2 regions of the Corallococcus silvisoli genome follow, and region 1 is predicted to be linked to the other one. Evidence: riboswitches for the same ligand, from Rfam matches in the RefSeq annotation. Region 1 holds a riboswitch; the other holds the start of a gene.

The links. A riboswitch is a leader RNA that binds a small molecule or an ion and turns the genes downstream of it on or off. The one in region 1 is predicted to bind cobalamin.
Region 2: linked by a shared signal. The riboswitch ahead of GTY96_RS35590 (aminotransferase family protein) and the one ahead of GTY96_RS26530 (hypothetical protein) in region 1 are both predicted to bind cobalamin.

The regions. Positions count from the first base shown of each region.
Region 1 is NZ_JAAAPJ010000014.1:106,503-113,806, forward strand. Features, by position in the region: gene GTY96_RS37905 (serine/threonine-protein kinase) at 1-626, opposite strand, end outside; gene GTY96_RS26515 (FHA domain-containing protein) at 712-2,406, opposite strand; gene GTY96_RS26520 (QcrA and Rieske domain-containing protein) at 2,581-3,123, opposite strand; gene GTY96_RS26525 (cell surface protein) at 3,120-3,881, opposite strand; gene GTY96_RS26530 (hypothetical protein) at 3,881-5,179, opposite strand; cobalamin riboswitch at 5,352-5,511, opposite strand; gene GTY96_RS26535 (cell surface protein) at 5,694-6,368, opposite strand; gene GTY96_RS26540 (hypothetical protein) at 6,392-7,304, opposite strand, start outside.
Region 2 is NZ_JAAAPJ010000028.1:68,738-76,041, reverse strand. Features, by position in the region: gene GTY96_RS35605 (CoA transferase subunit A) at 1-466, opposite strand, end outside; gene GTY96_RS35600 (acetyl ornithine aminotransferase family protein) at 480-1,832, opposite strand; gene GTY96_RS35595 (aldehyde dehydrogenase family protein) at 1,846-3,405, opposite strand; gene GTY96_RS35590 (aminotransferase family protein) at 3,402-4,748, opposite strand; cobalamin riboswitch at 5,179-5,395, opposite strand; gene GTY96_RS35585 (acyl-CoA thioesterase) at 5,431-5,847, opposite strand; cobalamin riboswitch at 6,022-6,234, opposite strand; gene GTY96_RS35580 (hypothetical protein) at 6,329-7,138, shown strand; gene GTY96_RS35575 (type VI immunity family protein) at 7,135-7,304, shown strand, end outside.

The sequences.
Region 1 (7,304 bases):
TGCCGGGCCTGCTCGGGCGACATGTAGAGGAACTTGCCCAGGATGATGCTCGGGTTCGTCTTCGCCGCCGACAGCCGGCTCTTCGCCAGGCCGAAGTCGATGACCTTCACCTCCCCCTCGTAGGAGATGAGGATGTTCTGGGGGGAGATGTCCCGGTGGACGAGCTTCAGCTCCTTCTCTTCCTCGTCCCGCTTGCGGTGCGCGTACGCGAGCGCGTCCAGCACCCGGCCCATGACGTAGAGCACGAACGTGAGCGGCAGCGGCGTCTGCCGGTCGCGCACGCGCGCGGCCACCTTGCGCAGGTCCTTGCCGTCCACGTACTCGAGGGCCATGTAGGCCTCGCCCTCGTGCACGCCCATGTCCAGCACCTGCGCGATGGAGCCGTGCCCCAGCCGCACCAGCGTGCGCGCCTCACCGACGAAGCGCTCGACGAAGTCCTGATCCTCCGCGAACTGCGGGAGGATCTTCTTGATGACGCACAGCTTCTCGAAGCCCTGCGCGCCCTCCAGGCGGGCGAGGTAGATCTCCCCCATGCCGCCGGTGGCCAGGTGCGACAGGAGCGTGTACCGGCCGAAGGGCTGCGGCCGGAAGGGACGCAATCGGGCGGGCTGGGTCGAAGAGCTCATGCGGTGCGGGGGTCCACCACGGAAAGCGCATTGAACCCCGAGCAGGGGCCCCGCTTCAACCGGTCAACCGGCCGCGCCGGCTGCCTCACCGGATACCGGGGTTGGTCAGCATGCCCATGTCCTCTTCAATCACCTCGAAGACGGCCACCTTGTCCCGAGGGGGACGCACCACCCGCTCGCCCAGGGGCATCACGTCGAAGCGGGCCCCGGTGGCCGCCAGCAGCTTGCCGGTCATCAGCACCTGCCCGGGGCCGGCGGTGGAGGCCAGCCAGCCCGCGACCCCCATCCCCTCGCCCACGGCGGTGTACTCGGTGCGCGCCTCGGTGCCGATCATCCCCACCAGCGCCTTGGTGGAGTGCAGCGCGATCCTCAGGTCGCAGCGCTCGTCTTGCGGCCGGCGGGCCATGCCCCGCTCCCAGTCCGAGCGCAGCGCCAGGGCGGCCCGCACGGCGCGCACCGCGTCGTCGCCCTTCGCGTAGGGCACGCCGAAGAGCGCGCGCATGGACTCGCCGAGGAAGCCCTCCACGGTGGCCTCGAAGCTGAAGACGATGCCGCTCATGCGCGCGTGGAAGTCGTTGAGCAGCTGCGTGGCCCGCGCCGCGCCCAGCCGGCCAATCACGGCGCCGAAGTCCGCCAGCTCCGCGTGCAGCACGGTGAGGTTCTTCTCCTCCAGCCCGGGCAGCTTGCCCCCCACGCGCTGGGCCTCGGCGGCGCGGCGCTCGGCCACCTCCGGCGAGTGGAAGCGCTCCAGGTTGCGCCGCATCCGGTCCGTGCCGGAGCCGTCGCGCACGGCGAAGCGCTGCACGCCGCTGGCCACCAGGTGGGCCACCGCGGTGCAGGCGTCCAGCATCAGCTCCAGGCTGGTGTCCCCCTCGCCGGGGACGTTGACGTAGAGCACGCCCGCGAAGGGCGGCTCGGTGCCGATGGGGATGCACAGCACCCGGTCCACGCCATACATGATGACGCTCTCGCGTCCGGCGAAGCGGCGATCATCGCGCACGTCGCCCACCGCGAGCGCGCGGCCCTGGCGGAGGGCCTCATCCACGATGGCGTCCGACACGGGCACCTCGCCCTTAGCGAGCCGTCCCCGGTGGCGCACGGCCGCGGGCACCAGCGGCCCCGTGGCGTGCTTGAGCAGCACCACCGCCGTCGTCGCGTCGGTGCGCTCCAGGAGCCGGTCCATCGCGGACTCCAGGAACGCGGTCAGCGTGCGCGCGGTGGCCAGCGCCTCCGCCGCGTGCACCAGCAGCACCAGCGTCTCATACGACACGCGAGGGCTGGCGACCGCGGAGCCCGTGGGCACGGGAGAGGGGCCGGAGAACGCGTCGTCGAACGGCAGCGGCCCCACGTTGTCCAGCAGGCGGAGCACCTCCGCGTCCTTCACGTTCTTCGCCAGCAGCACGGAGGGGCCCACGTCCGTGCCGTGCCCGAAGCGCACGACGCCGCCCGCGCCCAGGTCCATCATCTCCGTGGCGGCGTTCTCCACCGTGTGCGGCTGGCGCACCGCCAGGGTGTTCTCCCCCAGCGCCACCGTGTCGCCCGCACCCAGGTTCTTGCTGCCCTGCAGCGGCGCGCCGTTCACCCGGCTGCCGTTGCGACTGCCCAGGTCCTCGATGCGCAGCACGTCACCTTCGACGTACAGGCGAGCGTGCCGGCGCGACACGAGGTCACCGCCCAGCACGATGTCGTTCTCGTCGGCCCGGCCGAGGCTGGTGACGCCCTCCGGCAGGTCGTACGACGTGTCGAAGTAGCCGGGCCCGTTGATGATGATCTGCCACATCGGGCGCACGACATTACACGACCTCCCAATCTTCCGAGAGTCCGAGACGCTTTCCCGTGGAATACGGGCGTCCAGGCAAGGCCTCGGACGCCCTCTCGCGTCGCGTCATGCCCTCCGGACACCCGATGTGGTGGAGACCCGGGGTCGGACTTCACCTGGGGCGAAGGATGGACTTCACCTGGGGCGAAGGATGAAGAGCGAATCACCCACGCGCAGGGTGCGATAGGCGGCGAGGGGCCGGGTCGCGGGCCCCCGGAGGACCTGCCCCTCCAGGCCGAAGCGCGACCCGTGGCAGGGGCACTCCACCAGCCCCAGGGTCCCGTCCCAGGCCACCGCGCAGTCGCCGTGGGTGCACGTGCGCCACACCGCCCGGTAGCAGCCGTCCGCCGCGTGCACGACCACCACGTCCAGGAGGGCGGAGGGGACGCGGACGCGGTCACTTCCCCCGGGCTCGCGCAGGGCGGGATGGTCCGCGAGGGGGACCTCCACCCAGCCCTCCTCCGGCGGTCCCGGCAGGCCCGTGTCACCGCACCCGGCCGGGCCCGCGTCGGGCACGGCGTCCGGACCGGGCAGCACCACGGCCTCGCGCCAGTCGCCACCGCACCCCAGCGCGGCCAGGGCACAGGTGCCGCGCAGGAGCGTGCAGAGCGCCTGACGGCGGTCCACCCCACCCGCCTCCACGTGCTCCCGAGGCGAATGGAGCGGGGGTTTGCTCACGGGGTGCCGCCGTCGGCCAGCTGGCCATTCACCACGGCGAGCGCATCCAGGTCGAAGCCGCCGGAGGTGCCGCCGTAGCTGTTGAGCCCCGTGTCGGTGAGGCGGACGAAGCGCGCGCGGGCAAGGCCCACGTCCGCCAGGTCATAGCCGTCCCCGCCCGCCACGGCCGGGTCGATGGGGGAGACGCCGTTGTCGGGGCTCGAGAGCACCGGATGCGTGCCGGCGCAGCCCGGGTAGCCCCCGTCCTTGTCGGTGGGGTCGCAGGGGAAGTCGAACCACGTGATGCCGTCGTCGCTGACGGACACGGTGGCCGTCTCCGCGAAGATGTCGCCGCCAATCTTCTGGAACGCGTTCTCGAACACGAGCAGGTCCACGCCCGGGCCGTCCACCGCGACCAGGTCGGTGAACTCCAGGGTGATGGAGCCGCCCCGCCCCAGCGACAGCACGTCGAGCGAGCCCGCGAACTGCCCCGCCCCCACCGGAGGCCCCAAGACGACCGCCGGGAAGCGGTCCTGCCCGAAGCCGGCGAAGTCTCCGAAGTGGTACGCCGTCACCCGGTCCGCGAACGGATCCACGGGCCGCGTGCCCGCGTCGACACCGGCGTCCGTGCCGGCATCCGCTTCGGTGCCGGCATCGGAAGCCGCTCCGGCGTCCGTCCCGGCGTCCACGCTGTCCTCCGCGGGCGGCGGCATGTCGGGGTCGCCGGTGCACGCGCCCAGGGCCAGCAGCGCGCCGAGCGCGAGCAGCAGGCGCCGCATCACGGGCCCTGCCGGATGCGCACGAGGCGGCGGCCGTGGATGTCCGTCACGCCCACGAGCAGGTCCGAGCCCAGCGACGACAGCAGGTCCACGGACGTGCACCTGTCCACGACGGTGAGCACCGCCTCACGCGCTCCCACGCTGAGGGGCTGGCCGCCGCCCAGGCCCGGCGTGAGCGAGAAGCGGGACACGTCGGTGACGCCGAAGCCCGCCGTGGCGCCGTAGCCGCCGCGCACCACCGCCACGCCATTGCCGAAGCCCGTGGCGGCGTTGAAGTCGCTGCCCACCTCCAGGCGCGGCTCGTTCACGAGCACCACCGGCGTGCGCGAGGCCAGCGCCTCGCCCAGCTTCGCGTACGACACGGCGTGGGCCACGTTCACGTACGTGTCCGCCGCCGAGTAGCCGAACACCGCGATGTTGTTCGCGGAGACAGCGGTGAAGCCGCTGGCGCCCACCTGCGCGGGGAAGTCCGCCACCTTCACGGCGGCGTAGGGCTTCGCGGAGGTCACCAGCGCGTAGACGCCCAGGCCGGACGACACCGTGTCCAGCCCCCCTCCGTTGATGAAGAACGCGTCGGCCATGCCCGCGGCGGAGTAGTTGCCCGGCGCGCTCAGGTAGAGGGCGGCGTCCCGCGAGGACGGCTCCACCACCGCGACGCTGCCCGGGAAGCCCGCGGCCGGCTTCGTGTAGCCCGCGAGCAGCCGCGTGCCGTCATAGGCCAGGAAGTAGGACGGGAAGGTGTTCGCGGCGTCGGCGCGATCCGCGGGAGCGAGCACGGTCTCGAGCGCGGCCTCCCCCAGCTTCACCTCCGGCCAGGTGCCCAGCGCGAAGAAGTCGCGGCCCGTGGCCGTCGTGCGCAGCGCGAAGAGCGAATACGTGGGGCCGGGCGTGGCCACCACCGCGACCACGTTCGGGGACAGGGACGCGGCCTCCAGCACGGTGAAGCCCGCCTGGAGCTGGAGCGTGCCCAGCTTCGCCTCGCGCGGCACGGCGTCGCACGCGTCGGTGCCGCCGTCCGTGCCCGCATCCGTCCCGGCGTCCGTCCCCGCGTCCGAGCCAGGACCCGCGTCGGTGCCGGCATCCGTGCCCGCGTCGGGAACGATGTCCACCGGGACGCACTTGTTCTCCACGCACATCCAGGACCGGCCTTCCGAAATCGGGGCCTGGTCGCGGCACTCGGCGGCGTCCTCGCACTCGTTGTCGCCGCAGCCTGTCCCGCCCAGCACCACCGCCAGCAGGGCGCCCATCAGCGCCGCGCGCTGGCCCTTCGCGCCCACCCGCTTCGTGTCGGTCCGCATCGTGTCCTCGTTCCTTGCCCGCCGCGTGGAGGCGGCGGGGCTTCCTGGCGGGAGGCGGGACGGGCACGAAGGCGCTGGAGCTCCTGTCGCGCGGCGCGACCTGGAGTCCTGTCTTCGCCGTCAGCTCCCCGCGGAGGTTCCGGTCTGTGTCCGGGCCCTCCCCGAATGGGAGGAGGACACCGGGTCGTCGCCAGGTCTTCGGACTCACGAGGACGGGGTGCTTGCGAACACCGTCCCTGCTCACCGCTGCGGGGCAGTCCCGGACTCACACCGGGTTCCCTGGACGCCCTCACGCCCCATGGCGCGATGGCATCGATGACGGGGCGGGACTATGGCGCCCCCGGGTCAATGTCAATGCGGCGAGGGCTCCACCGCGGCACCAGGAGGGAGGCGGGCGTGTCATCCCGGCGCTCCCACCCGGGAAGCCTCCCCCACCCCGAATCCACGGGATGGGCACGCGGCGCCCGGGACCGTCCGGTGGAGAACGGTCCCGGGTCCCGCCGCGCGTCGCGGACTACGGCAGCTGCACGCCGTTCACCACGGCGACGGCGTCCAGGTCGAAGCCGCCGCTGATGCCCGCGTAGCCATTGGCGCCGGAGTCGCGGATGCGCACGAAGCGCGCGCGGGTGAGGCCGACGTCCGCCAGGTCGAAGCCATCTCCCCCCGCCACGGCCGGGTCGGTGGGCGAGATGCCATTGCCGGGGCTCGAGTACACGGGCTTCACGCCCGCGCAGCCCGGGAAGTCGTTCGCCACGTCGGAGGACGCGCACGGGAACTCGTGCCAGGTGACGCCGTCGTCGCTGACGGCCACGACGCCCGTCTCCGCGAACGGCTTGCCGCTGGGCTTGAGGAACGCGTTCTCGAACACGAGCAGGTCCACGCCCGGCCCATCCGTCACCGCGATGTCGGTGAACTCCAGGATGATGACGCCGTTGCGTCCGAGCGACAGCACGTCCAGCGAGCCCGAACCCGCGCCAGCGCCCTGCGGAGGCCCGAGCACGATGCCCGGCAGCTGGCTCTGACCGAAGCCCGCGCCGGCGCCGGGCGTGAAGGACACGATGCGGTCCGCGAACGGATCCCCGACCAGCGCCTGGTCCTGGAAGCGGTCCGGCGAGTCCTCACCACCGCACGCCACGGACAGGAGCGCGGCGAGCCCCATCGCGAACCGCTTCGAGAGAAGGGTCTTCATGGGTGTTCTCCGGATGAGGGTCATCACGGGGCCTGCTGGATGCGGACCAGCCGCGCGCCGTTCTTGTCATCCACGGCCACGAGCAGGTCCGCGCCAATGGAGGTGATGCCGGTCACGCTCGTGCACTGGTCCGCGTAGACGAGGACCGGCTGACGGGCACCGACGGTGACGGTCGCGCCGGCGTTGGTCACGGTGAAGGCGAAGCGCGAGATGTCCGTCCCGGCGAAGTTGTAGTTGGGCGGAACGTAGTCGCCGCGAAGCACCGCCACGCCCTCGCCCTGACCCGCGGCGGCGACGAAGTTGGAGCCCACGGCGAGCGCGGGCGCGTCCGCCACGGCGAACGGGGTGCCCGAGGAGAGCGCCTGGGCAATCGCCGCGGGGGCCACCGCGCGGCCCTCGTTGAGGTAGGTGGTGCCGGAGTAGTAGCCGAGCATCGCGACGCCGTTGGTGGACACGGCGGTGAAGCCGCTGCCATCCGTGTCGGGCGGGAGCGTTCCGACCTTCAGGGCGGTGAACGGCGAGGTATCCGTCTTCAGCGCGTAGATGCCCAGGCCGGCCGACACCGTGTCCAGGCCGCCGCCGTTGATGAGGAACGCGCCCGGCACGACACCCGCGGAGAAGTTGCTGGGCGCGGAGAAGTAGACGGAGGAGGCAGGCGTCACGGTGTCATAGACCCCCACGGAGCCCGGGAAGCCCGCGCCGGACTTCGTGTACCCCGTGAGGATGCGCTGGCCGTCCGACTCCACGAAGGAGCTGAGGAAGAGCGACGTGGAAGGGCCCCGGTCGGCGGGCGCGGCCACGTCGAAGAGCGGCGTCGCGCCCAGCGTCACCTGCGGCCACGTGCCCAGCGAGTACAGCGCATGCGGGCCGACATAGCCGACCGACACCACCGTGTAGAGCGAGTACGTGGGTCCGGGCGTGACGCCCACCGGGCCC
Region 2 (7,304 bases), on a different contig from region 1:
GCGCGGGCACCGTGGCCAGCTCCCGCCCGGTGTACGGACAGCGCACGGTGCGGATGTTCGTGTTCACCCGCGCGATGTCGCCGCCGAAGTAGTTGTCGAGCGGCCAGAACGGCAGCCCCGCCGCCGCCGCTTGCAGGCGCGACAGCAGCCCGAAGTGCGAGTACTCCTCCAGCTCCAGCCGCTCGGCGCAGCCCGCCTCGCTGCGGCGCCGGAGCGCGTGCAGGCTGCCCACGCCCGGGTTGCCGGCCCAGCTGAACACCAGCCGCTTCACGCAGCCGGCTTCGATGAGCTGGTCGTAGACGAGGTCCGGCGTGAGCCGGATGGCGGTGAGGTTGCGCCGGCCCTGGCGGATGATTTCGTGTCCCGCCGCGAAGCAGATGAGGTGGGTGAAGCCATCGATGACGATTGAGTCGCCATCGTGCACGGAGGCCGCGATGGCCTCCTTCATCGAACAGAGCTTGTCCATGGCCGCGCTCCCCTCAGCTCCCCTTCATGCCGTGCCGGACATCCAGCTCCTGGAGGCACGCGCCCAGCACCCCCAGCATCACGTCCACCTCGTGCCGGCCCACCACCAGCGGGGGCGCGAAGCGGATGGTGGACTTGCCGCACGACAGCAGCAGCAGGCCCTTCTGGAACGCCAGCTGCTCCAGGTCCGCCACGTACGCGCTCGCGGGCTCCCGGGTGTTCGGGTGCACGAACTCGGCGCCCACCATCAGGCCCACGCCGCGCACGTCGCCGATGACGGGGTGTCCGCGCTGGAGCGCCTTGAGGCCCGATTGGAGGTGCTCGCCCGTGTCCCGCACGCTGTCCAGCAGGCCCTCCACGACGTCCAGCGTGGCGAGCGCGGCGGCGCAGCACACCGGGTTGCCGCCGTAGGTGCTGCCGTGGGAGCCGCGCGGCCAGGTCATCACCGCTTCGCGCGCGATGATGGCCCCCAGCGGCATCCCGGACGCGATGCCCTTGGCGGACAGCAGGATGTCCGGCATCACCCCGAAGTGCTCCGCCGCGAACATCCGTCCGGTGCGGCCGATGCCGGACTGCACCTCGTCGAACACCAGCAGGATGCCGTGCGCGTCGCACAGCCGGCGCAGGTCCTGGAGGAAGCCCGCGGACGGCACCACGTAGCCGCCCTCGCCCAGGATGGGCTCCACGAAGATGGCGGCCACCTCGCGCGGGTCCACGTGGTTGACGAACCAGTCCGTCTCCAGCAGGCGCACCGGGTTGCAGGCGTCGCCGCACGCGCCGGGCGCGCAGCCGTTCGCGCAGCGGTACGGGTTGGCGTAGGGGATGTGCAGCACGCCCGGCAGCAGCGGGCCGAAGAACGCGCGCTGGGCCACCTTGGAGGAGTTGAGGGAGATGGCGCCATAGGTGCGGCCGTGGAAGCCGCCCTTGAAGGCGATGATGGTCTGCCGGCGCGTGTGGTGGCGCGCGAGCTTGAGCGCGCCCTCCACGGCCTCGGTGCCGGAGTTGGTGAGGAAGACCTTCTTGGGGCCCATCTCCGGCAGGTAGTTCGCCAGCCGCTCACAGAGGCGCGAGAAGCCGTCGTAGTAGAAGTCCGTGCCGCAGATGTGGAGGAAGCGGCCCGCGGCCTCCTGGATGGCCTTCACCACGTGCGGGTGCGCGTGCCCCGTGGCGGCCACGGCGATGCCCGCCATGAAGTCCAGGAAGCGGTTGCCGTCCACGTCGTGGACCCACGGCCCCTCGCCGCGCTCCACCACCAGGGGGTACTCCTTGATGTACGACGGCGAGGTGTAGCGCTTGTCCAGGTCGATGATGGCCCGGGCGTTGGGCCCCGGGGGCGCGACCTTCACTTCGGGATAGAGCGGGTGCATGGGGTCTTCCAGGTCAACCCATCCGGGTCTGGGACTGCTCGCGCATGAACTGCGAGACGTAATAGGGACCGCAGCCGCCCTTGCCGCTGGAGCCGCTGGCCTTCCAGCCGCAGAAGGGCTGCACGCCGGGCCACGCGCCCGTCGTCGCGCCCGTGCGGCGGTTGGCGTAGAGCACCCCGGCGTCCGCGCGGGCCATGAACGCCTCCACGGTGGCCGGGTCCTCGCTGAAGATGCCGGCGGTGAGGCCGTAGGCGCTGTCGTTGAGCCGCGCCAGCGCCTCGTCCAGCGTGCGGAAGGTCGCCACGCCGACGAAGGGCAGGAACAGCTCGTCGCGCATCAGCCGGTGGTCGTGCGGCAGCTCCACCACCGTGGGCGCGACGAAGTGGCCGTGCGAGAGCGACGCGTCCAGGGCCGGTGCGCCGCCGCCCGCGTGCACGGTGCCGTCGCGCCGCGCCTCCGCCACGGCCTCTTCGAAGCGGCGGACGGAGGCCGCGTTGATGACCGGCCCCATGAAGACGGACGCGAGCGCGGGGTCCCCCACCACCGTGTCGCGGGCCTTCCGGGCCAGCCGTTCGAGGAAGTCGCGGCGCACGTCCTCGTGCACGTAGATGCGCGACAGCGCGCTGCACTTCTGGCCGGACATCCCGAACGCCGAGCGGTGGCAGCCCTCCACCGCCGCCTCCAGGTCCGCGTCCTTGCAGACAACGGTCGCGTTCTTCCCGCCCAGCTCCAGCAGCGCGGGCCGCACGTGCTCCGCGGTGAGCTGGCGGTGGATCTCCATGCCCACCGTGCTGCTGCCGGTGAAGGCCACGCCGTCCACCGCGGGGTGGCGCACCAGCGCCGCGCCCAGGCGTTCGCCCTCGCCGTGCACCACCTGGAACACGCCGTCCGGCAGGCCCGCGTCCTTCAAGGCGTGGAAGAGGCCGTCCGCGCAACCCGGGGCCTCCTCGCTGGGCTTGAGGATGACGGCGTTGCCGCCCAGCAGCGCGCCCGCGCTCATCCCCGCCGCCAGCGCGAGCGGGAAGTTGAAGGGGGAGATGACGACGAAGACGCCGTAGGGGCGCAGCACGCTGCGCGTGTCCTCGCGGGGAGACAGGCGCGCCATGGGGAGGTGGAAGCCGCGCGCGGACTCCACCTGCCCGGCGTAGTAGCGCAGCAGGTCCGCGGCCTCCTCCACGTCGCCCAGGGCCTCCAGCCGGTTCTTGCCCACCTCCAGCGTCATCCCCGCCGCCAGCTCCCACCGGCGCTCGGAGATGAGGTCGGCGGCGCGGCGCAGGATTTGGACGCGCTCCTCCCACGCGGTGGCGCCCCACGCGCGCTGGGCGTCCTTCGCCGCGCGCACCACGCGGCCCACCTCGCCGGGCGCGGTGCGGTGGAAGCGCCCGATGATTTCGGAGGGCCGCGTGGGGTTGCGGCTGTCCAGCAGGTCCCCGCTGTGGTGCGCCTTGCCGGCGATCCAGGACGGGTACTCCGCGCCCAGGCGCGCGCGCACCGTGGCGAGCGCGGCGTCGAAGCGCGCGTGCAGCTCCGTCAGGTCCGCGTCCAGCACCGAATAGGTGATGCGAAAGGTCATGGCCGCTCCAGGAAACGGGTCAGGCCCCGGGCGAGCAGGTCCACCAGCTCGTCCACCTGGGGCTCGGTGATGATCAACGGCGGGCCCACCATCACCAGGTCGCCGTTCGTCCCGTCGGCGTGGCCGGTGTTGGGCCAGAGGATGAGCCCCAGCGCGAACAGCTCCGCGAGCAGCCCCTCCACGGCCCTGCGCGCGCGAGGGAAGGGCCGCTTCGTGGCCTTGTCCTCCACCAGCTCCACGCCCGCCATCAGCCCCACGCCCTGCACGGAGCCCACGTGGGGCAGGGGCAGCAGGACCTCTCGCAGCCGGCGTTGCAGGTAGGCGCCCACGCGCTCCGCGTGCGCCACCAGGTCGTGCCGTTCGTAGTAGTCCAGCACCGCGAGCCCCGCGGCCGTCATGCACGGCGCCTGGAGGTACGTCTGCGCGTGCATGAAGCCGCCGGAGCCCCGGCGCAGCTCCTCCAGGTGGTCCTCGCGCACCAGCACCGCGCTCAGGGGCGCGTAGCCACCGCTCAGCCCCTTGCCCATCACGAGCACGTCCGGGGTGAAGTCCATGAGGTCGCTCGCGAAGAAGCGGCCGGTGCGCCCGCAGCCGCACATGACCTCGTCGGCGATCATCAGGATGCCGTGGCGCCGGCAGACGGCCGACACCGCCTCGAAGTAGCCGGGCGGCGGCACGGACGCTCCCGCCGATGAACCGATGACGGGCTCCGCCACGAACGCGGCGAGCGTGTCGGGCCCCGCGCGCTGGATGGCCTCCTCCAGGTGCCGCGCGTAGTGCGCCGCCCCGTCGCGCGCGTAGTCCTCCAGGCCGCAGCGGTAGGGGTAGGGCGCGGGCGTGGTGACGACCTGGGACAGCATGGGGCCGAAGAACGTCTGGTAGTGCGGCCGTCCGGACATGGACAGCGCGTAGAGCGTGTTGCCGTGGTAGCCGGGCACGCGCGTGATGACGCGCGAGCGCTGGGGCTGTCCGCGCTCCACCCAGAGCTGCCGGGCGAACTTCACCGCCGCCTCGATGGCCTCCGAACCGGAGCCCAGGAAGGCCGCGCGCTTGAGTCCCTGGGGCGCGTGTTCGCACAGCCGGGTGGCCAGGGCCTCCGTCACCTCGGTGGTGAAGTGGGTGCCGTTGACGTACGCGACCTGGAGGAGCTGCTCATGGACGCGGTCCGCGACCTCGCGGTTGCCATGGCCCACGCTGGCCACCAGCGCGCCCGCGGAGCCGTCCAGGTAGCGGCGGCCCTGCGCGCCGTACAGGTAGATGCCCTGGCCGTGGGTCACGACGGGGAACTCGCGCGACAGGTTGCGCAGGAGCACGTTCCCGTCCGGGTAGCGGATGGCGTTCAAAGACAGACGTCTCCCCAGGCGGCGCGCGTGGAGGGCGCGCTCGCGGTGGATGAAAGGAATTGAGAGGAGGAATGCGCGAAGAGGCGTCAGGCGCGCCGCGCCCGGGGCCTCCCGTGCCGTGTCTGGCTTCCGCGTCCTGTCACTGCTTCGCGCTGTCTTCGCCGCACTCCACGCATCGCTCGTCCTAACGGGCGACCCGCGTCGCCCGGCCAGTGACCCACGAAGGAGGAGGCGAGGTGTCCCGGTGCGACGCCGCGCACCCGGGCCATGGACGGGCCCGAAGACACCGACCCCCACCCCCGCGGGTGGCTGGAGACACGAAGGGAGAAGGGGAGTGTGCCGAGGCGAAAATCCCTGTGAAGACAGGGGCTTGCGCTCGGACCTTCCCGCCCTCCCTCGGGGCTCCAGGTCGAACCGTCCGTGGATGTCTCCCACGGGCCGGATGCGGGCAGGTCTTCGGGCTTGTGAGCGCGTCCGGCGTGAGGCGGGCCGGGGTTCCTACTGGCCGTCACTTCCCGGGGCCCACACGGGCTCCAGTGTCATGGACGGCGGTCGTTCTCACCTACCGCTGCGGGGCAGCCCCGGATTCGGACCGGGTTCCCTTTTCAGCCTGGGTAAACCCAGGCACCAGCATGGCGTCGTCTATACGCCCGGCTTGTTTCAGGTGTCAAGGCAATGTCTGTCATGTCTGGTTCTCCGGCGCGAGCGGCGGCACCGCGGTGGGACGCCGCTCCGCGTCGAGCGCGACCAGGATGAAGCGCCCGCGCGTGCACAGCAGGCGCGCGCCGGACAGCAGGTCCTCCGAGTAGAGCTCCACGTCCACGGTGAGGGAGGTGCGGCCGGTGGCGACGACGCGGCCCACCAGCTCCACCAGCTGGCCCTGGCGCACGGGGGTGTGGAAGTCCACGCGTTCGCTGGACGCGGTGACGACGGTGCGTCGCGCGTAGCGGCTGGCGGTGATGAACGCGGACATGTCCATCAGCCGCAGCGCCTGTCCGCCGAAGAGCGTGCCGTAGTGGTTGGTCTGGTCGGGGAAGACCATGTCGACCATGCGGGTCTCGGTGGCGGACGGAGGGAGGGAAGAAGAAGGGGACGTCATGGCAAGGACTCCTGGCGTGCGGTGCCGCCAGCGCCGAGCGCCGTCGGATCCGGGACACACGGCTCCCGGGCCCGGGACGCGGGCGGTGGCGGACGCACGGGACCGCGAGGGATGACCGGACCTTCCCGCGAGGGGCCGGGGTACCGCCCTGTCGGAGACGATCCTCCGCAGGGGCCGAAGGCAGGTTTTCGGACTCGTGGGCGTGCTTCCGGAGCGCTCCCCACCTGATGGGGATGCCTCCGTGGCGTCTACTGGCCGTCGCTTCCCAGTCCGACTCCGGACCAGTGCGTGTGACAGCGTTCGTTCCCACTCACCGCTGCGGGGCAGCTCCGGATTCGCACCGGATTCCCTTGCTAAACCTCGCGGACTCCCGCGAGGCACCGTCGGCGGGAGGCACGCTAGCCGCGCGGTTCACATCCGCCAAGTGTCCACGAGTGCGTTGGGTTGAAGGCGCTCGCGCTTTCGTGCGAGGAGGCACGACGTGACTCCTCTCCGAAGGATGTGGTGGCTGTGCTACCTCCTGTGGACCGCGTGCGCGGGGCCGGAGGTGAGGGCGCCCCGGAGCTATTCACAGGCGTCGATGGACTCCGCGACGGCCGGATGTCTGCGAAGCCCGGCGTGCGCGTCGCAGGTGGGTGAGGACGCGGTGCTGCCGTGGCTGTCGCGGGCGGCCGCGCGGGCCGGCCAGGCCGCCGCGATGATGCGCCTGTGGGAAGCGGCGGAGGTGGCGCGCGTGGAGCGGGCGCTGGTGGAGTGCGCGAAGCAGGCGAACTTCGAAGTGAACGAGCGGATGCTGGGGCCGGGGAAGCGGACCTCGCCGGAGGTGTGCCGGGAGAAGGTGGTGGACGCGAATGGGCGACAGGTGACGCGGGCGATGCAACTGGGAGAGGCCAAGCACGCGGCGGCACTGGAGTGCGTGCAGCGGGCCCTGGGTGACACGGACGCGGGGCGGTTCAGCCTGGAGCCGCGCTACCTGCGGGACGCGAAGACAGGGCGGATACGGTGGTTGGACCCGGAGGAGGTGGCGCGGTGGCTCGCGGCCGGGCAGTTCCACCTGCTGGTGGGGAGCATCGCGCCCGATGTGGTGCTGCACGCGCTCGGGAACCCCCTGAAGGTCCAGGCCCTCTACGACTTCAAGTTCCCGTGCCCGGCGACCAACGATGCCAGATGGGACACCTATCCGCCGGCAAGCCCCTTCGCCGACAGGCCGCAGAATGCTGTGTACCAGGACCTCTTGGCGAGCGAACGGGCCCCTCTCCTGGTATCCCCCAACATGGGAATCACCCAATGAACGAGCAGGTGCCGACAGTTCGTGAATCGATGGAGATTGAAGGGACGACCGTGGTCCTCATGAGGGAGGGGATCAGCATCGCCTTCTATCTGCGCGCGCCTCACGAAGAGATCGCTCCTGCCCTCTGGCGTGCGCAGGAGCGCTACCGGCGGGCCGTCGAACCGCG